One region of the Labrenzia sp. THAF35 genome, then DNA from elsewhere that is predicted to be linked to it. Evidence: predicted binding sites of a transcription regulator. Region 1 holds the regulator's gene; each other region holds the start of a gene.
The links. Region 1 encodes PhoB, which activates phosphate uptake and scavenging genes when phosphate is short. Its sites were predicted from a motif close to TGTCATNNANCTGTCAT; they were not measured.
Positions count from the first base shown of each region.

Region 2: a site for PhoB is predicted at 2,350-2,366, ahead of phnC (phosphonate ABC transporter ATP-binding protein). Genes of this name have one in related genera too.
Region 3: a site for PhoB is predicted at 1,680-1,696, ahead of FIU93_RS10850 (alkaline phosphatase). Genes of this name have one in related genera too.

Region 1 is NZ_CP045380.1:6,092,323-6,102,804, reverse strand. Features, by position in the region: gene FIU93_RS28090 (SRPBCC family protein) at 1-196, shown strand, start outside; gene FIU93_RS28085 (ATP-binding protein) at 441-1,796, shown strand; gene FIU93_RS28080 (substrate-binding domain-containing protein) at 1,958-2,950, shown strand; gene FIU93_RS28075 (substrate-binding domain-containing protein) at 3,305-4,345, shown strand; gene pstC (phosphate ABC transporter permease subunit PstC) at 4,411-5,880, shown strand; gene pstA (phosphate ABC transporter permease PstA) at 5,880-7,232, shown strand; gene pstB (phosphate ABC transporter ATP-binding protein PstB) at 7,280-8,041, shown strand; gene phoU (phosphate signaling complex protein PhoU) at 8,073-8,768, shown strand; gene phoB (phosphate regulon transcriptional regulator PhoB) at 8,849-9,550, shown strand; gene FIU93_RS28045 (GcrA family cell cycle regulator) at 9,877-10,413, opposite strand.
Region 2 is NZ_CP045383.1:15,335-25,816, forward strand. Features, by position in the region: gene FIU93_RS30980 (Tn3 family transposase) at 1-219, shown strand, start outside; gene FIU93_RS30985 (LysR family transcriptional regulator) at 425-1,288, opposite strand; gene FIU93_RS30990 (NAD(P)-dependent oxidoreductase) at 1,294-2,292, opposite strand; gene phnC (phosphonate ABC transporter ATP-binding protein) at 2,426-3,214, shown strand; gene phnD (phosphate/phosphite/phosphonate ABC transporter substrate-binding protein) at 3,240-4,115, shown strand; gene phnE (phosphonate ABC transporter, permease protein PhnE) at 4,139-4,957, shown strand; gene FIU93_RS31010 (hypothetical protein) at 5,103-5,510, opposite strand; gene traD (conjugal transfer protein TraD) at 5,455-5,712, opposite strand; gene FIU93_RS31020 (TraC family protein) at 5,759-6,010, opposite strand; gene FIU93_RS31025 (hypothetical protein) at 6,322-7,464, opposite strand; gene traA (Ti-type conjugative transfer relaxase TraA) at 7,659-10,482, shown strand, end outside.
Region 3 is NZ_CP045380.1:2,363,887-2,374,368, reverse strand. Features, by position in the region: gene FIU93_RS10860 (ABC transporter ATP-binding protein) at 1-500, opposite strand, end outside; gene FIU93_RS10855 (DeoR/GlpR family DNA-binding transcription regulator) at 497-1,303, opposite strand; gene FIU93_RS10850 (alkaline phosphatase) at 1,759-3,261, shown strand; gene FIU93_RS10845 (hypothetical protein) at 3,392-3,850, shown strand; gene FIU93_RS10840 (ATP-binding cassette domain-containing protein) at 3,860-4,540, shown strand; gene FIU93_RS10835 (FtsX-like permease family protein) at 4,533-5,855, shown strand; gene FIU93_RS10830 (copper chaperone PCu(A)C) at 5,882-6,445, shown strand; gene ugpC (sn-glycerol-3-phosphate ABC transporter ATP-binding protein UgpC) at 6,724-7,815, opposite strand; gene FIU93_RS10820 (carbohydrate ABC transporter permease) at 7,849-8,997, opposite strand; gene FIU93_RS10815 (sugar ABC transporter permease) at 8,997-10,238, opposite strand; gene FIU93_RS10810 (ABC transporter substrate-binding protein) at 10,383-10,482, opposite strand, start outside.

The DNA.
Region 1 (10,482 bases):
GACGGCAAGCCGTGTCATGGTGAACTTCCGCGAGGCCGGGGACAGCACGCGCCTTGAAATCGTTCACAGTGAGTTTCTGAGACATGGCGAAGCGGGAGCGGAATATCTGGAACGCATGCGCCAGCCTGATGGCTGGCCGCGTATTCTGGACAACCTGAAATCCGCCGCCAGACATCCCTTGCCTCAAAATCGGTGATTGGTGCGGGTATTTGGCGCCGGTTCGGAAGTTTCGGTTCACCTGACGCGAAGAGCGTTGGTGGGTCGGAGCCCATTTTCAGGGGTGTATTTGATTGTCGCTTGGCTGACATGCTTTCCGTGTTAGGGGAGTGGTCCGATGCTGCCCCGATCTCCCTATTCCGGCCTTGCACATTTACTGAGACGTCGAAATAGTGTCTGCACTCGGGACACCTAACTGCTGAAACGAATTCGCTCGACCGTCCATGACCCAACCGCCTTCGCCAATCGAAGAACCTGCTGAAGACCGGCAGGCCGCATCGCCGCTGACCCGACTTGGCGAAGCCCGCTGGATTCTGCTGTTCGCGTTTGCTGCTGCCGCAGGCGCGGTCATCGTCCATGAAGTGCCGTTGACGACGGCGCTGCTCGCCATGGCGGCAATTGTTGTCGTGGCCTGTTTCGTGCCGCGCAAGTCTTCGAGCCGCAGGGTCAAGCTGAATGCCCAGCGGGAAATCCGCAGGATGTGGCCGGGTACGGGCATGAAGGTCACTGTTGATGCGTTGCCGACACCCTGCTTCGTTGCCGACGGGCGGGGCATCACCCGCTATGTCAACAAGCAGGCGCTGTCGATTTATGAAGGCGTGAAACCGGGTGATCCTCTGTCCTTCTCGCTGCGGGCTCCTTCGCTGCTGGAAGCGTTCGACCGTGTCTGCACAACGGGTGAGGCCGAGAAGATCAGCTGGATCGAGAAGGTGCCGACCGAAACCTGGTACGAGGCTCATATCTCGCCGATCTACATGCCCGGAAGCGCAGGCCTGGAAAAGATGCCGAGCTTGCCGGACTTCATTCTGGTGGTCATTCAGGACCTGACAGAAAATCGCCGGCTTGAACGCATGCGCACGGACTTCGTCGCCAATGCCAGCCATGAACTGCGCACGCCTCTGGCCTCGCTAACCGGATTTATCGAGACCTTGCAAGGACCTGCGCGCAACGATCCGGAGGCGAGAGACAGGTTTTTGTCGATCATGCTGGATCAGGCGGGGCGTATGCGCCGGTTGATCGATGATATCCTGTCGCTGTCGCGGATTGAGCTGAAGGCGCACGTCCGGCCCGCAAATGCTGTCGATCTGTCAGAAATCGTCCGGCATACGACCGATGCGCTGTCTCCGCTGGCCTCCGACATGGGCGTCGAGATCCGGCTTCAACTCCCGGACACCCCCGTGCGGATCAGGGGCGACAGGGACGAGCTCATCCAGGTGACGGAAAACCTGATTGAGAACGCGCTGAAATACGGCCATGACGGCAAGTTCGTCGACGTCGGCCTTGAAAGACCGCAGGCGCCGCAGGATGCACTGACCTGGCAACTTTCGGTACGCGACTACGGCGAGGGCATTCCGCGTGAGCATCTGCCGCGCCTGACAGAGAGGTTCTACCGGGTCGATGTCGAATCGAGCCGGGCGATGAAGGGGACGGGCCTCGGGCTTGCCATCGTGAAGCACATCCTGACACGCCACAGGGGCCGGCTGGAGGTGGAGAGCGAGCCGGGGCAGGGGGCGACGTTCAAGGTCAGTTTGCCTGCCATGGAGAACGTTGAAGGTCTGCCCGAGAAGATCTCCGCCTGATGCCGGATTGGCGACTGTCGTATTCCTGAGACGCGAGACTGCTAGAGACTTGCCACTGCAAGATCGGAAAAGTCTTTTGTGACCGGTCAGGCGATCCGCCGGAAGGAAGGCCTGTCTAGCCGGATCGCGCCAGCATTTTGTCCAGGAGTTTTAACGTGCCGATGTATTTTTCAGCCCGCGCTGTGTTGTGTGGCGTTTTTTGTTTGGCATCCCTGACCGCCGAAGCCCGTGACCGATTGCTTATCGTCGGCTCGTCCACGGTATTTCCATTTGCGACCGCAGTCGCAGAAGCAGTCGGCAGCAACGGCGTAAAGTTCCCGATTGTCGAATCCACGGGCTCAGGCGCCGGTTTCAACCTGTTCTGCAAGGGCGTTGGTGAACACACGCCGGACATCACGAATGCATCCAGGCGCATGAAACCTTCGGAACTGGACACCTGTCTCGCAAACGGCGTCACGCCGGTCGAAGTGGAAATCGGTTATGACGGCATCGTGCTGGCCAATTCGCGCAATGGCCCGAAATTCACCCTGACCGTGGAGCAGATTTTCGAGGCGCTGGCCGAGAAACTTCCGAAGGACGGACAGCTTGTCGACAACGGCAACCTCGCCTGGTCGGACATTGACGCGGACTTGCCGAATGAGGAAATCGAGGTGCTTGGACCGCCTCCGACCTCCGGCACCCGTGACGCGTTCGAGGAACTTGTCATGGAAGAAGGCTGCAAGACGGTCAAGGATCTGGAAAAGGACGGTTGCACGCGCATTCGCCGGGACGGCAGCTTTGTCGAAGCGGGCGAGAACGACGACCTGATCGTCGGTGCTCTGGAGGCCAATCCCGTGACGGTCGGCATCTTCGGCTATTCCTTCCTGATGCAGAACCGGGACAAGATCCAGAGCGTCGGCGTCAACGGGGTCGAGCCGACGTTCGAAAAGATTGCCTCAGGGGAATACCCGGTGTCCCGCCCGCTGTTTTTCTACATCAAGAAGGAACACGTCGGCCTTATTCCTGGCATGGAGGAGTATGTGGCTGCCTTCACCAGCGAAGAGGCCTGGGGCGACGATGGGTATCTGGCGAGCAAGGGACTGATTCCCCTGTCTGCCGAAAAACGCAGGCAAGTGGCGGCCGACGCAATGGCGTTGCCGGCCTTGCAACTCTGATCGAGCTGAACCGGGCAATGCAAAACCCCGTTCGGCCGCTGCGGCAGGTGCCTGAAAACCTCCCTGATCAGGCATAACGCTCGCCAGATGGATAAAAGGGATGCCTGTCAGCTTTGCCGAGGCAAGTGAGAGCTGCACCATGTGCACCTCGAGACGGGTTTTTGTGACCCTTTGCGACATAAAACCGTCAAGGAACAGGTTTTCTTGAGTAATTTCAGTATCTTAAATTGTCACAAAACTGAAAAGGAACTGTCATAGAACTCTCATCCGTGGAGCCTAGGTTCCCCGCATCGCTCGTGCACATCCAAGCGCGGTGATCATCTAGAAACCTTGACATTCAAAGGGAGTGGTCAAGTGAAATTTACGACCCTCGTTAGCGCAACTGCTCTTGCCGTTGCTTCCACTGCATTCGTTGGTTCGGCTCAGGCTCGCGACCAGGTGCAGATTGCTGGTTCCTCCACGGTTCTTCCTTATGCTTCCATCGTTGCTGAAGCATTCGGCGAAAACACCGATTTCCCGACACCGGTCGTTGAATCCGGTGGCTCCTCTGCTGGTCTGAAGAAGTTCTGCACCGGCGTTGGCGAAAACACCATCGACATCGCAAACGCTTCCCGCGCTATCCGCGAGAAGGAAATCAAGGCTTGTGCCGAAGCTGGCGTGAAAGACATCATCGAAGTCCGCATCGGCTACGATGGCATCGTCTTCGCTTCCCAGAAAGACGGCCCGGCTTTCAACGAATTCACCCAGGTTCAGTGGTTCAACGCTCTGTCCCCGAAAGTCCTGAAGGACGGTCAGATCGTCGACAACCCGTACACCAAGTGGTCCGAAGTTGACGCTTCCCTGCCGGACGCGGAAATCGCTGCTTTCATCCCGGGCACCAAGCACGGCACCCGTGAAGTGTTCGAAGAAAAAGTTCTGGCTGTTGGCTGTGAAGAATCCGGCGCTCTGAAAGCCATGATCGACGGCGGCATGTCCGAAGACGACGCTGAAGACGCCTGCATCGCAGTCCGCACGGACGGCAAGTCGGTCGACATCGACGGCGACTACACCGAGACCCTGGCTCGCATCGACTCCAACCCGAACGGCGTTGGCGTTTTCGGCCTGGCGTTCTACGAGAACAACACCGACAAACTCAAAGTGGCAACGATGGCCGGTATCGCTCCGTCCACCGAAACCATCGCCAAGGGTGAGTACCCGGTTTCCCGTCCGCTGTTCTTCTACATCAAGAAGGCACACATCGGCGTTATCCCGGGCCTGAAAGAATACGCTCAGTTCTTCGTTTCTGACGAAATCGCTGGCCCGGACGGCCCGCTGGCCCAGTATGGCCTGGTTTCCGATCCGGAGCTTGCCGCTACGCAGGCTTCCATCGAAGCCGAAGAAACGATGGGCAACTAAGCACATCTTTCCGGAAGGGCGGCTTCGGCCGCCCTTTCTTTCTTCTTTGCCGGTTGGGTCGCCCTATGTCACTTCCATATATTCTTATTGCGCTGCTGGTTCTGGCTGTCGCCGGATACATAGTCGGCCGCGGAAAAGCCTTAAGTTCTGCCGGAGGGGATGTGCGTGAGCTCCATTCCCTGCCTGGTTATTACGGCTGGAACGTCGTTGTTTCGATATTGGTTCCTGCCCTCCTGCTGCTCATTGCGTGGCTGATCTTCCAGCCCATCATTCTTGACAGTCAGGTTTCCTCCAAGATTTCCGAAGAGACCATTGCCGCAAGTTCACTCGACCTCGTCATGAGCGACGTCGTACGTGTTGCCGAGGGTCTCGATCTTGCCGTTTCTCAAGGCGCCATGTCGGCCGACATGGCGTCTTCCATCCGTACCGATCTGACCGACGTGCGCAGCCGTCTCGGCGAGATAGGTGTCGCGCTCGGTTCCGAAGTGACCGCCGAAACGTTGCGGGCCGCGCAGACATACCGCAGCATCTCGGGTACAGGCCTGCTGTTGCGGACAATCGGCGTTCTGGCGGTCGGCCTGATCGGTTTCGCTGTCGGTGTTCTGCGCACCAACAAGGATTTCCGTGCCCGCAACGTCGTGGAAACGGTCGTCCGCTATATCCTGATTGCAGCAGCCTCGATCGCCATCCTGACGACTGTCGGCATCGTGCTGTCGCTGATCTTCAACACGGTCGAGTTCTTCCGGCTCTATCCGGCTGCTGATTTCTTCTTCGGCCTGACCTGGGCGCCGAGCTTCGGCGGTGGATCGGAGCTGGGGATCGTGCCACTGATCTGGGCGACCATGTATATCTCCCTGATCGCACTTGCCGTTGCCGTACCGATCGGTCTGTTCGCTGCCATCTACCTGTCTGAGTATGCAACGCCGCACGTACGCGCCGTTGCCAAGCCACTGCTCGAGATCCTGGCCGGTATTCCGACCATCGTTTACGGTCTCTTCGCGCTGCTCACAGTCGGCCCGCTTCTGATGAACGTCTTCGGCTCCAGCGGTGCGCTCGGCGTAAGCTGGATGTCCGGTGCTTCCTCGGTGTTCACCGCGGGTGCTGTCATGGGCATCATGCTGATCCCTTTCGTCAGCTCGCTCTCCGACGACATCATCAACGCTGTGCCGCAGGCCATGCGTGACGGTTCGCTCGGACTTGGTGCCACCCATTCGGAAACCGTGAAGCAGGTCATTCTGCCGGCGGCCCTGCCGGGGATCGTCGGGGCCATCCTGCTCGCGGCCTCTCGCGCCATCGGTGAAACCATGATCGTTGTTCTGGGGGCCGGCGCGGCTGCCCGCCTCAGCATGAACCCGCTCGAAGCGATGACCACCGTGACCGCGAAGATCGTCAGCCAGCTCACCGGCGACGCCGACTTTGCCTCCCCGGAAGCCCTTGTCGCCTTCGCACTCGGCATGACCCTGTTCGTTGTGACCCTGGGGCTCAACATCGTCGCGCTCTACATCGTGCGCAAATATCGGGAGCAGTACGACTAATGACCGACACGACCCTTACGCCACCGTCGGGCAAGACCAGCGCTCCGACCCCGCACAAGACCACGTCGATCCTCGAACTCGACCCGCTGACCAGAAAGCGCAACGCCGCTGAAGCCCGCTTCAAGCTCTACGGCATCATTGCCATCGGCATCGGCCTGTTCTTCCTCGTCGCGCTGTTGTGGGCAATCCTTTCCAACGGCCTTGGCGCCTTCAGCCAGACCTTCCTGAAGGTGGATGTCCCCCTCAATCAGGAGCAGATTGCCGAAGCGGAAAAGTCGGTGGTCAAGACCTCCAAGTATCGGGCCATCATTGACGACGCCTTTGCCAAGGAACTTGCCGGTCTCAACATCACCACCGACATGTCGGCAAAGGACCTGCAGAAGCTGTTCTCCTCAGGGGCTGCCGCAACGGTTCGTGACTATGCACTTGCCAACCCGGACAAGATCGGCACGACGGTAACCTTCGAGCTGATCGCCTCATCCCGTGTCGACGGCTACCTGAAGGGCCGCGTCAAGCGCGAGGATCTTGCCGAAGACAAGAACCTGGATGCCGCACACCTGGATCTGGCTGACCAGATGCAGTCCGCCGGCATTCTGGAGAAGCGCTTCAACTGGGCCTTCATCACCGGAACCGATGCTTCCGACAGCCGTCCGGAGCAGGCCGGCATCGGGGCGTCCATGATCGGGTCGCTGTTCATGATGCTGGTGGTGTTGTTCCTGTCGCTGCCGATCGGTGTGGCTGCTTCCATCTATCTGGAAGAATTCGCTCCGCAGAACAAGTTCACCGATCTGATCGAGGTGAATATCTCCAACCTGGCCGCCGTTCCGTCCATCGTGTTCGGTATTCTCGGTCTGGCGGTCTTCATCCAGTTCATGCATCTGCCGCAATCTGCACCGCTGGTTGGTGGCCTGGTGCTGACGTTGATGACACTTCCGACGATCATCATCTCCACCCGCGCCTCCTTGAAGGCCGTTCCGCCGAGCATCCGCGATGCGGCCCTTGGTATTGGCGCCTCCAAGATGCAGTCGATCTTCCACCATGTCCTGCCGCTGGCAATGCCTGGCATTCTGACCGGCACGATCATCGGTCTGGCACAGGCGCTTGGGGAAACCGCTCCGCTGCTGCTGATCGGGATGGTCGGTTTCATCGCCTCCAATTTCCCGGACGGTGTGGCTGCCGGTTTCTTCTCTCCGAACTCGGCCATGCCGGCCCAGATCTACGAGTGGGCGAAACGCGCCGACCCGGCTTTCTATGAACGCGCTTGGGGCGGGATCATCGTGCTGCTGGTCTTCCTCATGACCATGAACATTATCGCTATCATCCTGCGCCGCAGGTTTGAACGCCGCTGGTAAGGATTGCTCCGATGAACGAGATGCCGAATTTTGAACAGGCGAAAACCATGACCGACAGCAAAATTTCCGCGAACAAGGTGCAGGTCTATTATGGCGATACCCACGCCATCAAGGACGTGGACATCGAGATCCAGCCGCGGTCCGTGACTGCCTTCATCGGTCCCTCCGGATGTGGCAAGTCGACGTTCCTGCGGACGATCAACCGCATGAACGACACCATCGACATCTGCCGTGTGGAAGGGTCGATCAAGATCGACGGTGAAGACATCTACGATCCCAAGGTCGATCCCGTACAGCTGCGCGCCAAGGTCGGCATGGTTTTCCAGAAGCCGAACCCGTTTCCCAAGTCGATCTACGACAACATTGCGTACGGTCCGCGGATCCATGGTCTGGCCCGCAACAAGTCCGAGCTTGATGAAATCGTTGCCTCCAGCCTGCAGAAGGCCGGGCTTTGGGAAGAAGTCAAGAACCGTCTGGACGAGCCGGGCACCGGCATGTCGGGCGGTCAGCAGCAGCGTCTGTGCATTGCCCGTGCGATTGCCGTCAGCCCGGAAGTGATCCTGATGGACGAACCGTGCTCGGCGCTTGACCCCATCGCGACTGCGAAGGTGGAAGAGCTGATCGACGAACTGCGGGAAAACTTCACCATCGTGATCGTGACCCACTCGATGCAGCAGGCTGCCCGTGTGTCTCAGCGTACCGCGTTCTTCCATCTGGGTGTTCTGGTGGAGGAAGGTCTGACGGAGGACATCTTTACCAATCCGAAGGACAAGCGTACGCAGGACTATATTACGGGCCGCTTCGGCTAAGCATTTTTTAGGTTTCTGAAGGGGACACAGGATGTCTGAACATACAGTCTCGGCTTACGATGACGAACTGACGGCCATGGCCGGCAAGGTTGCCGAAATGGGTGGTATTGCCGAAAAGGCTTTCGCCGATGCGGTGTCCGCGCTGGTGTCGCAGGATCTGGAGCTTGCCAAGGCGACGATCAAGGGCGATGTCCGTCTGGACAGCCTTTACAACGAACTTGAAGTGAAGCTGATCGAGCTGATCGTCCGCCGCCAGCCGATGGGGCAGGACCTGCGTGAAATCACCGCCGCAACGCGCATTGCCAATGACCTGGAGCGTGTTGGCGATCTTGCCAAGAACGTTGCCAAGCGCGTCATCGCCATCGACAGCGACTTGCAGTCCAAGAAGCTCGCGATCGGTGTGGAGCACATGACGGAACTCGCTCTTTCGCAGCTCAAGCAGGTGCTGGATGCCTACGCCCGCAAGGATGCGGAAGCCGCCCGCCGGGTTCAGGAAGCCGACGCCGAGGTCGACGCGATCTACACGTCGATCTTCCGCGAACTCCTGACCTACATGATGGAAGACCCGCGGGTCATTACCCAGTGCGTCCATCTCTTGTTCTGCGCAAAGAACATCGAGCGCATCGGCGATCACGCGACGAATATCGCCGAGAACGTCTACTACATGGTCACTGGCGAGCGTTTGCCGGAAGACCGGGCAAAGGTCGACGAAACAGGCGCGGTCTGACCCGCCGGTAATCGTCGGATTTGCAGAAGATCTTAACGGCCGGCGCTTCGGCGCCGGTTGCGGTAATTGGAGCGAGATGTATGCCGAAGGTGCTCATCGTTGAAGACGAAGAACCGCTCAGCCTTCTATTGAGATACAATTTGGAAGCGGAAGGGTACTCGGTCGAGTCCTGTGTCCGGGGTGATGAGGCGGAAATCCGCCTGCGGGAAAGCCTGCCGGATCTGTTGCTGCTCGACTGGATGCTGCCGGGCCTGTCCGGAATTGAACTGTGCCGCCGCCTGCGGGCGCGCGAGGATACCGAGCGCCTGCCGGTCATCATGCTGACGGCACGCGGTGAGGAAGCAGAGCGCATCCGCGGTCTGTCGACCGGTGCCGACGACTACGTGGTCAAGCCCTTCTCGGTACCGGAATTGATGGCCCGCGTGCGCGCCATCCTGCGCCGGGCAAGCCCGGAAGTGGTGTCCAGCATGTTGCGGTCCGGCGATATCGAACTGGATCGTGAAACGCACCGCGTTCGCCGCAACACCAAGGAAATACACCTGGGGCCGACGGAATTCCGCCTGCTGGAATTCCTGATGACATCGCCTGGCCGTGTCTTCTCCCGCGAACAACTGCTGGATGGGGTCTGGGGTCACGATGTCTACGTGGACGAACGCACTGTCGATGTTCACGTCGGTCGCTTGCGCAAGGCTCTGAACAAGGGCAAGGCAAAGGATCCTATCCGTACCGTCCGTGGTGCCGGATACGCCTTCAATGACCAGTTCACCTCTGCCACTGCCTGAGGGCAACTTGCAGAATGGAATTAAGGAGCCCGCTTTCTAGCGGGCTTTTTGTTTCTCAGCGGTTATGTGCCTTTCGCGGAGCAAGGTTCTCTTCTGCGACAACCCCATCAGTTGTGTCGGTGTCGGGGCTGATCCTGCGGTCCCTGTCGTGGCGGAGTGGTCAAACAAGGTTTGTTTTGATGGAACGGAAACGGCATGGAGCGGTGCCAAGAACAAGCCGTGGGAGGTCACTGGTCGGGGTCGGGCATCTGGTCAATGGAAGGCCCAAACAAAAAAAAGCCCGCCAGATGGCGGGCTTTCTCATGAATTGGTTAGGTGCGAGGCTATCAGCCTGCCTGAGCCATCGTCTTGCGATCGCGGCGGCGGTCGGCGACCGGCTGATACGCGATCTTGCAGTGATGAGCGCAGTAGGGGACGCCGGCATCGGACTGGCGGCCGCAGAAGTAGAAGTCGTCGGTCGCCGGGTCGCCAATCGGCCATTTGCAGGTCCGCTCGGTCAGCGTCAGGATGGTAGCCCGCTGCGAGATCGGAACGAGCTCTGCAATCGGCTCTACGCGCGGCTTGGCAGCCACCACTGGTGCAGGCGAGATGTCTGCTTTCAGGGCCGTTGCGCCGATCGACTGCGGATGTGACGTCGTCGGTTTCTTCGGCGCTGCACCCGTTGCAGGAGCTGCGGTGCGCGGCCGGCGCGGCTTGGCGCTTGAAGAGGTGGACTTGGCGCGGCCGGACAGGCCAAGGCGGTGCACCTTGCCGATCACGGCGTTACGGGTAACACCACCCAGTTCGCCTGCGATCTGGCTTGCGCTCAAGCCGTCGCCCCAAAGCTTTTTGAGAAGCTCAACTCGTTCGTTTGTCCAACTCATTGCCGCACCCTTTAGTTTGACCGTCCTGCGGCCATTAACCCCGTGTTAAGCATGCGCAAGCACGCTTAA
Region 2 (10,482 bases), on a different replicon from region 1:
ACAACTGAGGGCCAGCATTTCCGCATCGCAGGGCTGAACCTGCTCACCGCCATCATCATCTATTGGAACACCAAGCAACTCGGTTTTGCGGTCGCCGCGCGACAAAAGGCTGGGCTCGATACACCCGCATATCTTCTCTCACATATCTCGCCCCTCGGATGGGCACATATTATCCTCACAGGTGAATATCGGTGGAGGCAGATGGCGGAAAACTTATGAAACCTCGTGCAGCGACACCACTGGTCATTCATCAGCAGCCAGCGAAATCTGACTCCAAGCCCACTTTGACCAATGCTGCGATCTGCATGGATGGCGGCTTCAGCGAAACGGGCAGGATCAAGATCCGTGCTGACCAACCGCCAACGAGTGATTGCTTTGCAGTACAAAGATCAAATGTAGTCGTGCGCCAGTTTGCGGGTCGGTCTTAGCCTGTCAGAAAGCGGGACAGCTTTGTTGCGATTTCGTCGTCGCTGATTGTCTTCAAGCGGGCTGTGAAGAATGTCTTCTTCATCGCTATTCCTTTGATGGAAATACCGATCAATGCGCCGGTATCAATTTCATGGGTCACAGCTTCGGCGAGAATGATCGAGGCCCCCAAGCCGGACATGACAGCCTGTTTGACGGCTTCGGTCGATCCGACATTCGCGCGCGTGCGCAGTTCGCTGGCCCTGTCACCCAGCACATCGCGCAGGAGCGTGCCGGTGCCGGATCCACTTTCGCCCCCGATCATTTCAAGTGTGAGGAACTCCTCGACGGTGATCTCGCGGCGGCCCGCCCAAGGATGGTCGGTGGGCAGGATCACGATCATCTCCGCGCTGCGCCACCGCTCTGCCGCGACATCCGGGTGTGAAAGGGGCCATTCCATTGCCGCAATGTCGATCTCCCGGCTCAGTAGCATCTCGGCGATGCGGGGATTGGGTGCCGAGGTGATTTCCCACCGGCCTCGCCACTCCTCCGCGTCCAGAAACCCTTTGAACGCCTTGGCCATATAGTAGCTGGCGATATTGCCACTGCACCCAACGATCAGACTGTCGTCGCGCGCGATGGTCTCGGCGCGTGCAGCAGATTTCAACAGATGGCGCGCATGAGGCAGGAAGCGTTCGCCATGCCGTGTCGGACGGCTGCCAGCATGACTACGCTCGATCAGTGGAACGCCTAAATCCTCTTCAAGCTTTTGCAAATGCTGTGAAATTGTCGGTTGTGCGATCTTCAAGCGGGTCGCAGCGCCATGGAAACTACCCGCTTCGACAAGACCGACAAAGCTGCGCACAAGGCTCAGGTTCAGCATCACACTTATCCTTTCAGGACTTGGGGGTTCAGCGCTGTCTCGGGTAGGTCGCCTTTGAGTGTTGTGATAATGCTGTCCGCCGCCGAGGCTGCGATGGCGCGCCGCACCTCAACCACAGCCGATCCGATATGCGGTGTCAGAACGGTTTTCTCCGAAGCCAACAGGGCGGGGTGGACGTGCTGTGGATGGTCGGGCCTGGCCCAGTCTTCCATCTCATAGGTGTCGGCAGCGTATCCACCCAGATGGCCGGTTTCGAGCGCGGATGCGACGGCGGCTTCATTGACCAGGCTGCCGCGCGCAGGATTTATCAGGCAGGCCCCTGGTTTCATGCGGGAGATAAATGCGGCATCGACCATCCCAAGCGTCACCTCGGTCAAAGGAACCGCCAGAACAACGAAATCCGATGTGGCCACGATTTCGTCCAGCGCAGCCTTGCGCGCGCTCAGCGCTTTCTCGGTTGTCGGATCCAGTGGCGTCACATCGTGATAAAGCCGCGTTCCCCGAAAGCCGGATAGCAATCGCAGTGTTTCGCGCCCGACAGCCCCCGCGCCGATGACGCCGACCACAGCGCCTTGCAATGTGCCCCCGTAAAAGCGCGCGCGCCATCCAGCGTAGGTGCCCGTGCGCATATGCGCGTCGCCGTCCCGCATCTTCCGGGTCAGAGCGATCATTAGCCCAAGCGTCAGTTCCGCCGTCGGTTCGGTCAGCAGATCGGGCACGATCGTGACCAACACGCCATGATCGGTGCAGGCGGTGACATCAATGTTGTCAAAGCCTTTCAGTGCCCCTGCCACGATCTTCAGATGCGGGCAGGCTTCGAGAAATGGGCGGTCCACCGCTTCCGTCATGAAGGCCATCAGTGCAGTTGCATCCGCACAAACCTCTTTCAGCCTTTCGAACGATAACGGCTCTCTGCTGTCATTCGAAATGACCTCGCCGACCATTCGTAGGGTGGCCAGTGTCTCGTCCTCGATCCAGTTCGGCACAATGATCTTTTCGTGCATTGCGGGCGTCCCTCTCTTTTTACGCATTGCTATCAAGGCAAGATGATAATCGCAATATGTAATATTTCTGTTGCTTTGATTGCATATCACAAAATCTAGAGAAGAGGAATCGGTCGATATGGGACAGCAGCAGATGGCTTTTGATCGAAATGATACGAAGACGGATGCGGCACCAATCCTGTGCCTGGACCAGGTCGAAGTGATCTATCCGAACGGCACGGTCGCATTGCAGCCGACGACCGTTGATTTCGAAGACGGCGAATTGACGGTGTTGCTGGGTCCTTCAGGCGCGGGCAAATCCACTTTGCTGCGCACCTTGAATCTGCTCGTGCGGCCCACATCTGGGGCGGTCCTGTCACGGGAGATCGGAACGCTGGATGCGACTCAATCCATCCGGGCGCATCGCCGCGATACGGCGATGATCTTCCAGCAACACCAGCTTATCGGCCGGATGGGGGCAATGCACAATGTTCTCTTGTCGCGGCTTGGCCGTCATTCATTCTGGCGCACTTTGATTGGCTTTTCGGAAGAGGAACGACGGCTGGCCCTTGATTGCCTGACACGCGTGGGCCTTTTCGAAAAAGCGCTGACGCGCTGCGACAGCCTGTCGGGTGGCCAGCAGCAGCGCGTCGGTATCGCGCGTGCACTGGCTCAGGAGCCCAAGATGATCCTCGCGGACGAGCCTGTGGCGTCGCTTGATCCGGCCTCCTCCGAGCGCGTGCTGAACGTCTTGCGCACGATCTGCAAGGAAGACCGCATTCCGGTGATCGTCAGCTTGCACCAGCTTGACTACGCCAAGGCCTTCGCGGACCGGATCATCGGTCTGGCCGGGGGGTGCATCGTGTTTGACGGCCCGCCCTTACGGCTTTCCGACACTGTCCTGACACGCATCTACGGATCGTCCGGACAAGACGCCAACTGACTTCATCGCAACAGGAGATTCAAAGATGAAACTGACCACCTACGCACTCGCCGCGACCCTGCTCGCGGGCACCGCCTTCGCCGCCGGGGAGCATGATCCAGACACGCTGCGCGTGGCTCTTCTTCCGGACGAGAACAACGCGACCGTGATTCAGGACAATGAACCGCTTGCCGCACATCTCGAAGAAACGCTTGGCAAAGACATCGAACTGATCGTGACCACCGATTACTCTTCCATGATTGAGGCCATGCGGTTTGGTCGCATCGACGTCGCCTATTTCGGCCCCGCCTCCTACACGATCGCCAAAGATCGTATGGACGGCAGCGACCTGGATATCGAGCCTTTCGCGGCCCGGATCAGCGGTGGCAGCACGACCTATCAGGCAGTCCTCATCGCCAACGCGGAGGCGGGCATCAGTTCCATCGCGGATATCGAAGGGTCCGGCGTGGACGTCGCCTTTGGCGATCAGGCATCGACATCAAGCCACTTCGCCCCGAAATACACGATGCTGCTTGAAGATGTCGTGACGGGCGAGGATTACAACGAAAACTTCACCGGCGCCCATGATGCCGTGGCACGCAACGTCGAACTCGGCAACGCCCAGGTCGGTGGCCTTAGCCGTCCAATCTTTGAACGCCTCGTCGAACGCGGTACGGTGAACCCCGCCAATTTGGTAATCCTGGGATATTCCGCCGATATTCCGCAATACCCCTGGGTCATGCGCACCGATATGACGCAGGAGTTGCAGGACAGCATACGCAACGCCTTTCTTGATCTTGAACCCGGTACCGAGGTTGGCGATGCGGTGCTTGGCCCGTTCAAGGCGGACGGTTTCGCCGCGATCACGGATGCCGATTACGACATCATCCGCGATATCCGCAGCAATCTGCAAACCGACTGATCCCAAAAAGAGGAGACGCCGCGATGACCCTTGCCCAGACCAATACGCCCCAAACCGCCGACACCATTCTTGCGGCGGATCGCAAAGGGCGGCGGCGTCTCCTTCTCCAGATCGGAGGCATAGTGGCGATCATTGTCCTCTGTCTTTGGCTGACCGGAATGCTCGATGGCGGGCGGCTGGCCGACGGTCTGCCCGCTATCGGAACCCTCTTTGCCGAGATGGTGCCGCTCGATTTCACCCGCTGGCGTCAATGGGTCGAACCAATGATCGAAACGCTCGCCATGTCGGTTGCTGGCACCGCACTGGCCGTTGTCCTGTCGATTCCGCTTGGCTTTCTGGCGGCGCGGAACACGACGCCGAACAAGTGGGCCTATCAGGCTGCCCGCCTGGTGCTGAACACGCTGCGCTCTATCCCAGAACTCATCATGGGCATCATTTTCGTTGCCGCCGTTGGCTTTGGAATGCTGCCGGGCGTGCTGGCCCTGGGCCTGCATTCGATTGGCATGGTCGGCAAGTTCTTCGCCGAAGCCATCGAACACGCTCATCCCGCGCCCATCGAAGCCGCCGAAGCCTCTGGCGCCACGTCTCTTCAAGTTATCTCCCATGGTGTAATGCCCCAGGTCTTTCCGCAATTCGCTGACGTCACAATGTATCGGTGGGAATACAATTTCCGCGCCTCGACCGTCATGGGCATGGTCGGTGCAGGCGGGATCGGAACCGAACTCGTCGGATCGCTGCGCCTGCTGGACTATCCCCAGGTGTCGGCCGTTCTGATCGTCATCTTGGCTACCGTGACAATCGTTGACGCACTCAGCAACATGCTGCGGAAACGGTTCCAGTAGGTCACAGCGACACGGAAAAGCGAACCTTCGACAGCCTGACGCGAGAGGCAGTAGAGGCCCGCATCTCACCAGTTCGAGCATCGCGCAGCGAAGGGTCATTATGCTGGCAATCCGGGCTAAAAACTCTTAGCGCCCTATTCTGCACTCAGCCGGACTCGACCCCTTTCAGGCCGACCTTCAATCCGAACAGGCCGACGAAGAGCGCGCCGGTTGCACCACTGAGCGAATAGAGATCGGCATATTGCAGGATTGTCCCAGGCTGCACCTGAGACGAAAATGAATTCAGCCGCAGCACCTCATGGAGCGCCGCGATGGTGAACACCATCAGGCCGCCGATGAGTACGCCCACGCCAGCCCAGCTAACGTCGAGGCTGCCGCGCGCTGAAAAGAGAACAATGAGACCGAGGCCGGCAGCGACGAGGGAGGGGAGGGTGAGCCCGATCCTGCCGAGCATCATGTAGGCTTTTTGATTTGTGGCGAGCGCGGCCATCTTCGTCTCAATCCCGCTCAAGCCCCACACCGCCGCCAGCATGAGGGCTATCGGGATCAGCATCAACATTGCCCTTTTGACTGTCATCCTTGAACGCCGCCTTTCCGATCGCGCGCCATCTGTCGCGCTGATTTGTATCGCCAAGCTGTTTCGCGGCATCGGTGAGGATGCCGAGAAGGATGGCCTTGTCGGTTTCGCGAAGTCCGGCTTTGACGATGAGGCCGCCGAGCTGGATCTTCTCTCTTGCGTCTTTCTTGCGGTCCATGAACCGAGCCCGCTTTATCCGATTTTCGAGAGTTCGGAATTGCCCCTCAATTTTGCGGAGCCGGAGTGTGAGCTTGTGGAGTGGCCGGGTTTTGAAATCGGGCAGCAACATCTTTCAGAGCTTTGGAGAGCTCTGCCTCGTCAATGTCGAGATCGGCCAGGCCGCTCTCCATGACGAGCTTGGCAACGCGCTCGGACTGCTTCTTGAGCACTTCCTTTTTGCGCTGCTGCAGTTTCGCAATCTGTGCTTCGATGTCGTCGATCTGTTCGGAGGCGGTTTTGGCAGTGCGTGGAGCCATGAAATAATCCTCTTCAAGTGAATGGTTGCCGGTGCGGCATGGTTCGCTCTTAACGGGTCGGGGACTCCGTGTCGAGACGGGTTGCAGCGGGAGCCGTTCGTTCAACCCATGCGGAGTCCGCTCAGGTAAAAAGAGATGGGCCTATCGGTTTCGAAATGCGGGTTTTGAGGATCTGGTTTTCCAGCCCGAAGGGCCGCAGTCCGGTTTTGAGGAAAACCGGACGGAGCGGGCGGAGGCTTGAACGCGCTCCCCATCAAGCGCCGAAGAGAAAGCCGTAGCCTGTGGTAAACCAGATCCGGGCGGGAGGTCGGTTAGACAGTCAACCAATCCGGAAGAGGCAACGATTTTTGAAATTCGCTCTCTTTGGAAAAGCGCCAGTTGACGCCGAGCAGACCGGTGATGCGATCCGATATGAGATCCTGGAGACGGCCGTCATCAAGCATATTGACTTTCGCCTTTCTGACTACAAGTTCCCAATTGCGAACCAGCCTTAGATCAAGATCCCAGGTGATCGCAGATCGCCGTTGCCAGATCTTTTGAACGATACGGGAATAGGCGGCAGTCTGTTCGCCCGTCCAGCGGTTTGCCCAGGCAATGCGCTCCCACACTTCGTCAGACTGGCCGTGCGCATCAGCGCGACACGGATGAAACATCCGGTGACAAGCCTTGCATAAGGAAAGCAACGCTACGAGAGTTTGAACGCCGCGCGTATCCGATACAGCGTCGCGGCGTTTCGGAGTGTGATACTCCCACAGCTCATGACACTCGATTGATTGGGGCTTGTCACCGCAGACCTGACAACAGCCGCCGCTTCGCGCGGTAGCCTCAAGCCGCAACGCGTTCCAGCTCCCTTGCGTAAGGATGTTTGCGAGGGATGCGCCGAAGGAGGTTTCGGGGATCATGTCAATCATGAGTGGCTGGATTTCGCTTTTGGCGAAGAGCGGCAAGAAGAGATCCAGCTCGGCAGGGATCTTATCGACCTTCCTCAGATCGATGAGAGCGCTTTCATTCTCTACCTGCGCTCCCGCCTCCTGGGCGTCGGCTTGTTCCGTCGTCCGGATGGGCAGATTGATTTCCAGTGTTTCCGCTCCCCACGTGCCGGGAAAGAGCGCAATCGATCCATTCGGCAAAGGACGTTTGGTGAAATAGTGAAGCGGGAAGCTGTCAGGCAAATCGTCGTGGCTGACCTTAAAGCCCATCGCATTCTGAAGCCTGACCCTCTCCAGTGAAAAAGAGCGTGTTTCGGTCTTCAGTGTCGAGGCCGCCTTTGGGTTGGCTTCGACTTTTGGAGCTTGTCGTTCAGAGGTGGGGGCGGGTGGAGTGACCTGTGTTTGCGCTTTTCTGCGAATGAGCCAGCCAAACATGTTTGGAAATGCCTTTTTCAGAAAATGAGCTTCGCGACTTGAAACCGAAGAGATGGGCTTGCGCCCAGCCGCCGCATGGCGGCTGCTCATTAAGAGGACTGCTTTCAAGCAGAACTTACCAATGCGCACTTATAGGATTGCATCTGCAATCCTGCGCTGGTACGAGAGTTGAATTGCAACCACTGGGCTGCAATCTCCGCCTTCGCTGTCCTGGCGCCTTGTTTCCTCACCGTCCTGTTTCTTCGACTTAACCTGCCTTTTCACATCCGGGATCCCTGCCCTCGATGGCCATCTACCATTTTCATGTCCAGGTGATCTCCCGGAGCGGAGGCCGGTCTAGTGTTGCGGCTGCTGCTTACCGGCATCGTGCACAAATGACGGTGTCGAACGACTCCGATCACAAGACATTCGACTACGCCCTCAGGGACGGCGATCTGGTCCATGAGGAACTGGCGCTGCCGGATCAGACGCCGGAATGGTTCCGGACGCTGATCGATGGTCGGAGTGTGGCGGGTGCCAGTGAAGCGCTCTGGAATGCGGTCGAGGCGCACGAGACGCGTATCAATGCACAGCTTGCCCGGGAGATTGTTTTGGCGCTTCCGTCTGAACTCAGCCGGGAGGAGAACATCGCCCTGGTGCAGGGTTATGTTGGGCAAGCCTTTACATCGCGGGGCATGGTTGCGGATTGGGTCTATCACGACAAGGAAAACAATCCGCACGTCCATGTGATGCTGACGATGGCGCCGCTCACCGAGAAGGGCTTCGGGTCGAAGTGGGAAACTCTTCTCGATGAGAATGGCGAGCCTGTCCGGAAGGGCGGCAAAATTCAGTATCGAGCCTGGGCGGGCGACAAGGAAACGCTGAAACAGTGGCGTGAGCTTTGGTCGATCCATGCAAACAAGAGCCTGGAGCTTGCCGGGCACGATGCGCGGATTGATCATCGCAGCTATGAGGCCCAGGGCATTGAACTGCTGCCCACATCGAAGATCGGTGTGCAGGCGCGCAACATTTCTAGCCAGGCAAAAGTGCAAGGGCGCGAACCCGGCTTGGAACGCTCGGTCTGGCATGCGGAAAGCCGTCTTGAAAATGTCAGGCGGATCACGCGCCGGCCGGAAATCGTCATTGATGCTATCACGCGCGAGAAGAGCGTTTTCGATGAGCGGGATATTGCAAAATACCTTCACCGCTACGTGGACGATGAGGCTAAGTTCCAGGATCTGCTTGCACGCGTTCTGAATTCCCCAGACGTTGTGATACTTGCTGTCGAAGCAGTTGATCCGGAGACAGACGAAATGGAACCGGCGAAGTTTACCAGCCGGGAGATGATGCGGCTTGAGGCAGAGATGGCGCGGCGGGCGGATCATCTTGTGTCCGTTTCTTCGCATGGTGTGGACGCGCGTTTGCGCGACCGAATGCTTTCGAGCGTCCAAAAACTTTCCGATGAGCAGCGCGTTGCGATCGAGCGCATCACGGGTGAGGAGCGCATGGCGTCGGTCGTTGGCCGGGCAGGGGCGGGCAAAACCACGATGATGAAAGCCGCGCGCGAGGTATGGGAGGCAAACGGCTATCAGGTCGTCGGCGCCGCACTTGCGGGCAAGGCGGCCGAGGGTCTCGAGAAAGAAGCCGGGATCGCATCGCGCACTTTGGCGTCTTGGCAATTGTCCTGGGGACGGGGAGAGGGGCTCCCTGACAAAAAGTCCGTCTTCGTGATCGATGAAGCCGGCATGGTCGACAGCCGACAGATGAGCGTCTTTGTCGAAACGATCGCCAAGGCCGGAGCCAAGCTTGTTCTGGTCGGAGATGCGGAACAGCTGCAGCCGATTGAAGCGGGCGCTGCCTTCCGGTCGTTGACCGATCGAACCGGATACGCGGAACTCGGCACGATCTACCGGCAGCGTGAACAATGGATGCGCGATGCGTCCATGGATCTTGCGCGCGGCGATGTCGTAACCGCGATCCGTGCCTACCAGTCCAATGGTCATGTCATCAACATGCCGCTCAAGGATCAGGTTTTCGGGAAGCTGATCGACGACTGGTCACGCGACTACGATCCGTCGAAGTCGATGCTGATGCTGGCGCATTTGCGGGAAGATGTGTACCGGCTCAACCGGATGGCTCGGCTAGTGTTGATCGAGCGCGGCGTGATCGAAACGGGAGAAAAATTCCGCACTGAAGAGGGCTATCGGTTCTTTGCCGTCGGCGACCAGATCGTGTTCTTGAAAAACGACCGTGACATGAACGTGAAAAACGGAATGCTCGGGCGTGTCATCGAGGCGGGCGAAGGGCGCATCCTCGCGGAGATCGGTGATATCGGTTCCGATCAGATCCGGCGCGTCGAGGTCAACCAGAAGACCTATCGCAATGTCGATCATGGCTACGCGACAACGATACACAAATCGCAAGGCGCCACGGTCGACAAGGTGAAGGTGCTGGCAACGCTCTCCCTCGACCGGCACTTGACCTATGTGGCGATGACCAGGCACCGGGAGGACGTAAAGCTCTATCATGGGGCCTTGTCCTTCGCGAAGAACGGTGGATTGACAGAAGTGCTTTCCAGGAAGGGTGCAAAGGATACCACGCTCGATTACGCGGGTTCGGAGCTTTACGCCCAGGCTCTCAGCTACGCAAATAGCCGGGGGCTCTATGGACTACGGGTTGCCAGGGCGATGGTCCAGAACCAGCGTCGCTGGTTTGCCGAGCAGAAGGCAAAACTCTCGGAGCTCGGTGAGCGGCTATTGTCCCTCGGTGAAAAGCTGGGGATTGGCTTGACCGGCCTTGAGCGAGGTCTTGCTGAGGAGACGAATACCGTCCAAAGACAGTCGCGCGAACATCCTGCCACATCACAACCCTGGATCGCGGGAGTGAAAATGTGGGCCATGTCCATTCCTGACGCTGTGGAGACCAGGTTGCAGTCGGATGCCACGTTGACAACTCATTGGGCCGAAGTTCAGAACCGCGCCCGGCTCGTTTACGAGCGGCCGGAACAGGCCGTCAAGGCGATGCGGATCAAGGACATCTTGAAGCTGGACGGCGAAGCGCAAACCACGGCTCGCGACCGGCTCACAGAAGATTTGGCCAATACACCTGAGCAGTTCGGTGCGCTACGCG
Region 3 (10,482 bases), 2.4 Mb from region 1:
TTTTCGCCGATGATTGCCCGTCCAAGCGCGACACGCTGCTGCTGACCGCCCGAAAGCTGACCCGGCTTGCGCTCCAGCAACTGGCCAAGGCCCAGCAGATCGGCAACCCGTGCAAGACGCCGGTCCCGCTCGGCCCTGCCGACCCGGCGGACCTTCAGGCCGAAGATGATGTTCTCACCGACATTCAGATGCGGAAACAGCGCATAGGACTGGAACACCATGGCAAGGTCACGCTTGGCCGACGGACGGCCGGTGACATCCTCTCCGCCGATCAGGATGCGTCCGCTGCTGACATTCTCGAGACCCGCAATCATGCGCAATGTCGTTGACTTGCCACAGCCGGACGGACCCAGAAGTGCCGTGAAGGAGCCTGCCGGAATATCGATCGACAGGCCATCGACGGCCACCGTCTCACCCCAGGCACGCGACACCGTCTCAAGAACGATCGGCTTGCCGGCGCCAGAGGGTTTCGCACCCGGGATATGCGGATCTGATGTCACGCCTCATCCCCGTCGTCGGCCACGAACACTTCCGTTTTCGTGCCTTCCAGCGATGCCAGGAAAACATCCGGCACCGGGCAATCGGTGAAGATCGCATCGACATCGCTGAGTTGACCGCCGCGCACATGGGCGTTCCGGCCGAACTTGCTGTGATCGAGGACCAGATAGGACCGGCGGCAATTGGCGAGTATCGACTGGCGGGCCGCCACTTCGTCCTCATGGAAATCCAGCAGCGTGCCGTCTTCATCGACACCGGCAACACCAAAAATGCCGATATCGACCTTGTAGTTGGAGAAGAACGCCTGCGCTGCGGACCCCAGCACGTCGCGGTCGCCATGACGCAACCGCCCGCCGGTGATGGTCACCTGAAACGACGGATTGACCGAAGCCGTGAAGGCCACGTTCAGATTGTTCGTGAAAACCGCCAGTTTCTCGTGCCCAACCAGGGCCTGCATCACGATCTCCGGGGTGGTGCCGATGGAAAACGCGATCGACTGGTTGTTGCCGACGTGGCCGGCCACCAGTTTCGCAATCAGCTGCTTTTCCGGAAGATTGAGGATCTGCCGGGTGGAATAATGGATGTTGGACGCCGGTGCCGGAGGCTCGACGCCGCCGTGGGTCCGGCGCAGGATCCCCAGTTCGCAAAGACCGTTGACGTCCCTGCGAATTGTCTGCGTGGTCACCTCGAACCGGTCCGCCAGTTCCTCGACGGACGCAAATCCTGCCTTTTGTACCAGATCCGCGATTTCGGCCTGACGCTTTGAAATGTCTATTTGCCCAAGCATGTTCTTCTGATCCGCCATCGTCCCCTCTCCTCCTGCTGATGCAGAAGGCCAGTTGCTCCAAAGGCATCATGTTGACTCGAAAAAGCCTGACTTCGAAGCCCGTTAAAACATTTTCATATGAACCTTATTCGACGCTCATATGAAAATGATGTGACAATAGGGGATAGCGGGCAGCCCAGGAACACAGGACGCGACAGCGTCCTCAGATTTCAGGACTCCATTTTTCTATCTGTAATTGCCCGGGCTTTTCACGAGGCTGCCAGGTCGATTACCCGGCCGGGGCCAACCCTGCGGTTCGATAACAAGACGCTGCCGAAGAAGAGACAAGACGGCGCAAAAGTAGAAGAGTTGAATTCAATCGTCGAAGTTATGTAATAAAATAACAAATCTGTTTCGTCATCCAATTGTCAATCAGATGTCATGCAGCGTTTTTAAGTAGCTCCCGGGATGCACCCTCACCTCCGGGAGATATCATGAAAACGATCGTTTGCACTTCGCTGGCGCTAGCCCTTACCGGCTCCGTCGCCTTTGCTCAGGACGCCCTGCCGCAAGCCTCCAGCCTGTGGTACAAGGATGGCGAAGCCGCCATTCAGGCCATTTTGGACCGTCAGCCGAACACCAACCGCGCCAAGAACGTGATCCTGCTGATCGCTGACGGCAACGGTGTCGGCACCAACTACGCCACGCGCCTTTTCGACGGTCAGCAGAAAGGCATGCTGGGCGAGGAAAACGTTCTCCCGTACGAAACTCCGGAGTTCTACAGCGCCCTGGTCAAGACCTACAACATCAACGCCCAGACGCCAGACTCCGCTCCGACCGCCGGCTCGATGAACACAGGCGTGAAGCAGCGCTTCAACCTGATCAACCTCGGCGAAGAAGCCATCCATGACGATTGCTCCACCGTCGAAGGCAACCAGCTTGCCCTGTTCTCCGAAATGATGACCGAAGCCGGCAAGTCTGTCGGCGTGGTTTCCACCGCCCGCCTGACCCACGCAACTCCGGCTGCCGTCTACGCCAAGACCGCCAACCGCAACTGGGAAGACGCCGTGCCGGAAGGCTGCACCGCACAGAAAGACATCGCGACCCAGCTGATCGACGCCATGGAAGCCGGCACCGTTGATTTGGCAATGGGCGGCGGTGGCCGTTACTTCCTGCCGAAGGACAAGGAAATGGGTGGGCTGAAGGGCCGCCGCGAAGACAATGTCGACCTGGTTGAGCGTGCAACCGGACTGGGTGCACAGTTCGCATCCGACACCGCCGGTTTCCAGTCGCTGAAGCTTGACGGCTCCAGCCCAGTCCTGGCCCTGTTCAACAACAGCCACATGGAATATGAGGCCGACCGCGCCGACAATGACGAGCCGTCCCTGGCCGACATGACCAAGGCAGCCATCGAATATCTGTCCAAGAACGAAGGCGGCTACTACCTGGAAATCGAAGCCGGCCGCGTCGACCACGCCAACCACGACGGCAATGCGGCCCGCGCCATGCGCGACGGTGTTGCCTTTGCAGAAGCCGTTGCCATTGCTGACGAGCTGACCAACGATGAAGACACGCTGATCATCGTCACCGCCGACCACGAACACGCGATCGCCTTCAACGGCTATTGCGGCCGCGGCTCGGCCATCCTCGGCCTTTGCTACGACGTTGCCCAGGTGGGCATCAAGCATTCCGACAAGGTTCTGACCGCGGACGACGGCAAGCCGTACACCGTGATCGGTTACCTGAACGGCACCGGTTCGGTTCTGAAGAAGGGCGAAGGCGAAAACGACTACACCGGCTCGCGCCCGGACCTCGACCAGGAAACCGCCACCGATCTGGACTACGTCCAGCAGGCGCTGATCCCCAAGTCCTCCGAAACCCATTCGGGTGAAGATGTTGCCGTCTACGCAAAGGGCCCGTGGGCACACCTGGTCGATGGAACCATCGAGCAGAACGTGATCTTCCACGTCATGAACCACGCTGTGAACGCCCAATAAGCCTTCAGTCAGCGTTCAAAAAGCGCTCAGTGGGATCCCTGGTCGAATACCTGCCAGGGATCCTGAAGGCCTGCCGCCCGGCAGGCCTTTGCCTGTTTGTCATATTAGCCGGATAAGTTAGGAGCATGAATTGGCCAGAACCAGGGATGTCATGAACCGCAGACAGCTTATCGTCGGGCTCGGCCTCGCTCCGTTTGCCGGGAATCTGCTGCCGGACACCGCCTGTGCGGCAGATGCCCCCCTCAAGTTGCGCACGCTTTACAACAAGGACCGGAGCTTTTCCGACCTCGCCCATTCACTGGAAGGCACCAGGGTATCGGTCGGTGGCTACATGGCCCCACCCCTGAAGGCCGACAGCCAGTTCTTCGTGCTCACCAAGATTCCGATGGCAGTTTGCCCGTTCTGTGAAACCGAGGCGGAATGGCCGCGGGACATTCTCGCCATCTACACCAAGCGCATTGTCGACGTGGTCGCCTTCAACAGCAAGATCGTGACACGGGGCGTTCTGGAACTGGGAACCTTCAAGGATCCAGAGACCGGGTTCGTCAGCCGGGCAAGACTTGTCGATGCTGTCTATGAACGCAGCTGACAGCGTCTCATGAATCTTGCTCTTCAAGTCGCCGATCTCCACGTCAGGGCACCCGGCGGCCAGGTGCTACTGTCCTGCGATCACTTTGATGCAACACCAGGTGCGGCCATCGGCCTGCGTGGCCCGTCAGGTGCCGGGAAATCGACCTTTCTCTACGCGCTCGCCGGACTGCACCCGGCCATGACAGGTCATATCCACTGGGGTGCAACCGATCTGGTGCAGCTGAACGACGCCGCCCGCGCCGCGTTCCGCCGCAGCCATGTCGGGCTGATCTTCCAGGACTTCCTGCTGTTTGAGGAACTGAGCGCCCTTGGCAACGCCTCCCTTGCAACGGCGTTCAACCCGGCAGAAAAGCGCCGGTCGATCACCGACACCGCACGGGATTTTCTCAAGAGCCTCAAGGTGCCGGCAGAAGCGCGGACCGTAGACAGTTTTTCCGGCGGCGAGCGACAACGCACTGCGATTGCCCGCGCGCTGGCCCACGACCCCGAGATCATTCTCGCGGACGAACCAACGGCAAGCCTCGACCGCAAGACCGCCGATGCCCTGATCGAAGACCTGATCAGCCTGACCCGCGCGCGGAACAAGACGCTGATCGCCGTCAGCCACGACCAGCATCTGCTGGACCGGATGGATAGGGTCATCGAAGTGACGGACGGCCACCTGCAGACGGAGGCCGCCGGTGCCTGACTTTTTCGCAGACCGCTGGCAGGACCTTTCGCCGCTTGCCCAGGACGCGCTGTGGCTCGTGCTGCTGCTGTTACCCGCCTTGATAACCGGCCTGATCGTGATCTGGGGCTTCCGGCCACAGGCACTGATCGGAGCACTGCTCTGGCGCTTCCGCTGGACCAATCTGACCTTCGTTTTCCTGATCGCCATTTCCATCGGTATCGGTGTTGGCCTGATAGCCCAGGAACGCGGCCTCAGAAAGGGAACGGCACGGGCAGCGGAAAAGTTCGATCTGATCGTCGCAGCCCCCGGCAGCGAAATCACCATGATGTTTGCCGCCGTCTATCTGCAACCAAGCGACGTGCCGCTTCTGGGAGGCGAGATCTACAACGAGATTGCCACCCATGACGACGTCGACCTTGCCGCCCCGATTGCCTTCGGCGACAGCTACCTGTCGTCACCCGTTGTCGGCACTACGCCGCAGTTCGTCACGCATCTGGCAGGGAACCTCGCCGAAGGCAGGCTGTTTGCCGGCAGCGGGGAAGCGGTTGCCGGCTCGCGGGTCGACCTGAAGCTTGGCGAGACATTCGAACCCGCGCACGGGATTGGTGACAGCGCGGAAGAAGATGCCCACGCCGGCCACGCGCTCACCATCGTCGGCAGGATGCCGCCCACCGGCAGCCCGTGGGACAAGGCCATTCTCGTTCCGGTGGAAAGCGTCTGGGAAGTGCACGGGCTGACCAATGGCCATGGCCCGGAACGACAGACACAGATCGGCCCGCCGTTTGACGCGGATTATTTCCCGGGAACACCGGCGATACTTGTTCATGCCAACGAGCTCTGGGCGAATTACGCCCTGCGGTCCGAGTTCACCCGCGACGACACCATGGCGTTCTTCCCAGGCGCGGTGCTTGCGCAACTTCATGCACTCATGGGGGACATCCGTCAGATAATGTCGGTGATGGCGGTGCTGACCCAGGTGCTGGTGACTGCGGGTGTCCTGACGGGGCTGATAGTCCTTGCCCGGCTGTTCGCCAGGCGTCTGGCACTCCTGCGGGCTCTCGGGGCACCGGGACGCTTCGTCTTTGCCGTGGTCTGGTCTTATGCCGCCACCCTGATTGTCCTGGGCTCGGCTACCGGGCTCGGCGTCGGCTGGATCGCGGTCGATGTCATCTCCTCAATCGTCACCTCCCGAACGGACATTCTTGTGACGGCAACGCTCGACTGGCCGGAGTTTCACCTCATCGCCGGTTTCGTCAGTCTGACGGTGCTGCTCGCGCTTTTGCCCGCCTTCATGGCAATGTCACGTAATATCATTACTGATTTGCGCGCCTGACCTGAAGCCTGAAGGATCTTCCCGATATGCGCGCCCTTGCCGTCCTGTTGCCGCTGCTGTTCTGCCTGCCCCACTCTGCCTTGGCGTCCGGCACACATACCGCCTCCGAAACAGGGCATGGCGATGCAGAAGCACACGAAACGCATGACGAGGCCGAACATCATCACGATGAGGATGAAGACAGCCACGAAGGCACGTCTGAAGGCGTGCGTGCTGTCCACGCCTGGATCCGGGAGACATCGGGCAACTCCGCGCTGCTTTTCGTCAACATCGAGAACACCTCCGGACGGCAGGTAAAGCTGGTTGGCGGTCACACCGAGATCGCCTCGAAGGTCGAACTGGTCGGCTTTGCCCTGAAGGACGGTGAAACCGGCTACGATCCCCTGCCGCCCGTTCCGATCCAACCGGGCAAGTCCCTCGTTCTTGCTCCCAACGCCCTGGCCCTGCGCCTCGGCGGCCTTACCCGCCCTTTCCGGGAAGGAGAGGAGTTCGAAATCGAGATCGAATTCGATTTCGGCCATATCGAGATGCAGGCCCAGGTCGAATCCATCAATGCAACCCGGCACAGCCATGCAGGGCATCAGCATTAGATCTGCCGGGATTAGAGGCAGGGATCAAGTGGGGTTGGTATCCCAAGCTTCAGTCGATGAATACCCCACCCCTAACCCCTCCCCACAAGGGGGAGGGAGATCAGTCCGTGCAGATTGAAAAGATCTCACTTGTCTGCCCGAATACCTGAAAAGGGATAGCGGGTTTCAGCGCACCTACATGTTAGCGCGGTAAAGCATTAGTCACCCTCCCCCTTGAGAGGAAGGGTTTGCGGTGGGCGTCAGCAGCCATGCACCCCTTCGCTACCCTGCCGGGAATATCACCTGTAAAGGAACGACCGCCCCTCGCCATCGAACAGATGCAGCTTTTCCGGTGGGGCCGTCAGGCGCAGTTCCGTGCCCTTCTCAACCTTGTAGATACCCGGGATCTTGGCAATGAAAGCATCGTGGCCTTCTCTCGGCGCGAAATAGAGCACTGTTGTCTCGCCGAGGGCTTCCACGATTTCGACATTCGCCGCGACCAGATAATCGTCACCTTCGGTAACGCTGAGATCTTCCGGACGCACGCCAAGCTTGACGCGCGCACCCTTGTCGCTGTCGAGCGAGGCAATCGGTACATCCGCATGACCGCCATCGGACATCTGGACGGATGTCATCTGGCCGGTCGCCGTCACCTTGGCATCGACAAGGTTCATTGCCGGAGAGCCGATGAACTGGGCAACGAACGTGTTTGCGGGACGCTCGTAAAGGTCCAGCGGCGCACCGAATTGTTCCACGTCCCCACCATGCAGCACGACAATCCGGGTCGCGAGGGTCATCGCTTCCACCTGGTCGTGAGTGACGTAGATCATGGTGCTTTCCGGCATGCTCTCCTTCAGCTGTGCGATCTCGATCCGGGTGGCAACACGCAAGGCGGCATCGAGGTTCGACAGCGGTTCGTCGAACAGGAACACCTTGGGATCCCGCACGATCGAGCGGCCGATGGCAACGCGTTGGCGTTGACCGCCGGACAGTGCTTTGGGCAGACGGTCGAGATAGGCGGTGAGCTGCAGCCTGTCCGCAGCCGCCCGCACCGCCTTGTCGATTTCGTCGCGCGACTTGCCCGCCAGCTTCAGGGCGAAGGCCATGTTGTCGTAGACCGTCATATGCGGATAAAGCGCATAGGACTGGAACACCATGGCAATGCCGCGCTGTGCCGGCGGCACATCGTTGACGACCACACCGTCGATCTCCAGCGTTCCGCCGGTGATCTTTTCAAGTCCTGCGATCATCCGCAGCAATGTCGACTTTCCGCACCCGGACGGACCGACGAAAACGATCAGCTCGCCTGCGTTGATCTCCATGTTGATGTTGCGCAGAACTTCGACCGATCCATAGGACTTGCTGACATTCTTCAAGGACAACGATGTCATGCCGGCTGCTCCCGATTGTTGATTTTGTTCATGTTATTTCACCGACCCGGCCAACAGGCCGCGCACGAGGTAGCGCTGCATCGCGAAGAACACGAAGAGCGGCACTGCGATGGACACAAAGGCCGCCGTCGCGAGAATTTCCCAGTTGCCGCCGCGCGTTCCCAGGAGTTCGACGATCTGGTTGGTCATCACCGTGGTCGAGCCTGTGGCATCGATCAGGAACACCTTGGCCACCAGCAGATCGTTCCAGGTCCACAGGAACTGGAAGATGGCGAAGGACGCCAGGGCCGGAAAGCTGAGCGGCAGGATGATGCGGGTGAAGATCTGGAAATCCGTCGCCCCGTCCACCTTGGCATTCTCGATGATGTCCCGCGGCAATCCGACCATGTAGTTCCTGAGCAGATAGACCGCGAGCGGCATGCCGAAGGCCGTATGGGCCAGCCAGACCCCCATGTAGCCCTTGCCGATACCGACGGCGAGATGGAGCCGCAGCAGCGGAATGAGCGCCAGTTGAAGCGGCACGACGAGCAGCGCCACAACGGCGGCGATCAAGAGGGCGCGGCCGGGAAATTCCATCCAGGCAAGCGCATAGGCTGCGAACGCCGCAATGACGATCGGGATGATCGTCGCCGGAATGGTGACCGTCAGCGTGTTGAAAAACGCCTTGCCCATGTTGTCCTGTCCGGTTCCGGAAAAGAGGATGGTCTGGTAGTTTTCCAGCGTGAATTCCGGCGGCACGGTCGCGGTCACGAAAACACGCTGGCCACGGCCGGAGATCTGCTTGTCATTGCCTTTCCAGACATAGGACCCGTCGGCCTGGAGCGTCAGGCTTTCGCCATCACCCATATCCGCCGTTTCGCCCGGCTGGTAAGCAGACACGTCTCTGGATGAGACGCCCCACGAGCGGATCTCGCGCGGCTCACCTTCGAAGATGTTGCCGGACACGGTGAAAAAGTCTCCATCGGCAACACGGGTCTCGTCCGGATCCGAAGTCCGGTAGACCTCGTTCTGTTCGGCCGGAAACAGCGCCGCCCACCAGCCGGAGCTGGAGATCTGGTCCGCGGTCCGGAAGGACGAGACGAACAGCCCGACGGTCGGGAACAGCCACAACAGAACGAGCGCTGCGACGGAGATCTGAACGGCCCAGGTCAGGCCGGATTTTTTCCCAGCAATACTGGCCATCACTTCATCTCCTTCCGGGCGTTGTAAACGTTCCAGACGAGGATCGGCGTGACGAGCAGCATGATGATGATGGCACTCGCCGACCCCACTCCCCAATCGTTGGCACGGAAAAGCTTGTCGTACATGTAGTTGGCCAGAACCTGGGTCTCCCACTGGCCGTTGGTCATCGCGAAGACGATGTCGAACACCTTGAGCACAGTGAGCGTGATCGTGGTCCAGACCACCACGATGGTCCCCATGATCTGCGGCACCTTGATCTTGAAGAAGATCTGGAACGGATTGGCCCCGTCAACGATCGCAGCTTCCACGGTTTCCTCCGGAATGCCGCGCAGGGCCGCGGACAGGATCACCATGGCAAAGCCGGTCTGGATCCAGATCAGCACCACCATCAGGAAGAAGTTGTTCCACAGCGGCAAGGTCAGCCAGGTCTGCGGTTCGCCGTAAGGCACCTCGGCAATCCAGACACCGAGCGCGGAACTCAGCGAAATCCAGATCAGCCAGATCCCGCCAACGGCGACCAGAAGGCGCAGGGGCAGAAGCCAGATCGACTTGTCCTCCCCCCGGGCGACAATGCCGCGCACGAAGGTCCAGGCCACATAGGCAACAACAACAGCGAATGCCAGCAGGAGAAGGGTCGGCAGAAGCTGAAGAAAGACAACGGAGCCGATGCCACCGTCAAACTTCAGCCAGATCGCGTTCAGAACGCCGATCTGGTTCTGATCGGCGGCGCGCGTATCGTAGATCAGCTTGAAGATGACCGATGCGCCAACGAAAGAGATCGCCATCGGCATGAAGATCAGCGACTTGGCGAAGTTGCCCCATCTGATCCGGTCCGTGAGCTGGGCGACCAGCAGCCCGAAAGCCGTCGAGGCAGCCGGCACGACAATCAGCCACAGCATGTTGTTGCGCACCGCTTCCCAGAACTTCGCCTCGTTCATCATCTGGCGATAGTTGGCAAGGCCGACAAAGGCCCCTCCCTGGGAGCGGTCTGTCAGCGACAGGCGCAAGGTCTCGAAGACCGGATAGGCAAGATACAGCGTCAGCGCGAACAAGGCCGGGAACAGGAACAGCCAGGGCCGGATCATGTTGGCCCGGTTGATGTTCTTTCCTGCATTGGGGCCGCGCGCCGGAAACAGGACCTTGTCGAGAAAGACATTCGAAAAGAAGAAATAGGCAAGGCAGGCTCCAACGCCAACGACGATGGTAAAGAGCCCTAACAGTGCCGGATTGTCCGATAGCATGGCCGTTCCCTCCCATTATTGATTATGGGGAGGCACCCGGAAGACCGGGGGCTTCCTGCGTTTAGGAACTTTGTTTGTTGGACGTTTTCGCCGATCCGTCAGAAGAACGGCCAGCCTCCCTGGGGAGACCGGCCGCCTGAAGGATTACTTGAGGGCGTCCCAGCTTTTCTGGATTTCTTCGGCGACGGCTTTTGCGTCCTTGCCGCCGGTATAGTCGACCATTCCGGTCCAGAACGTGCCCGCG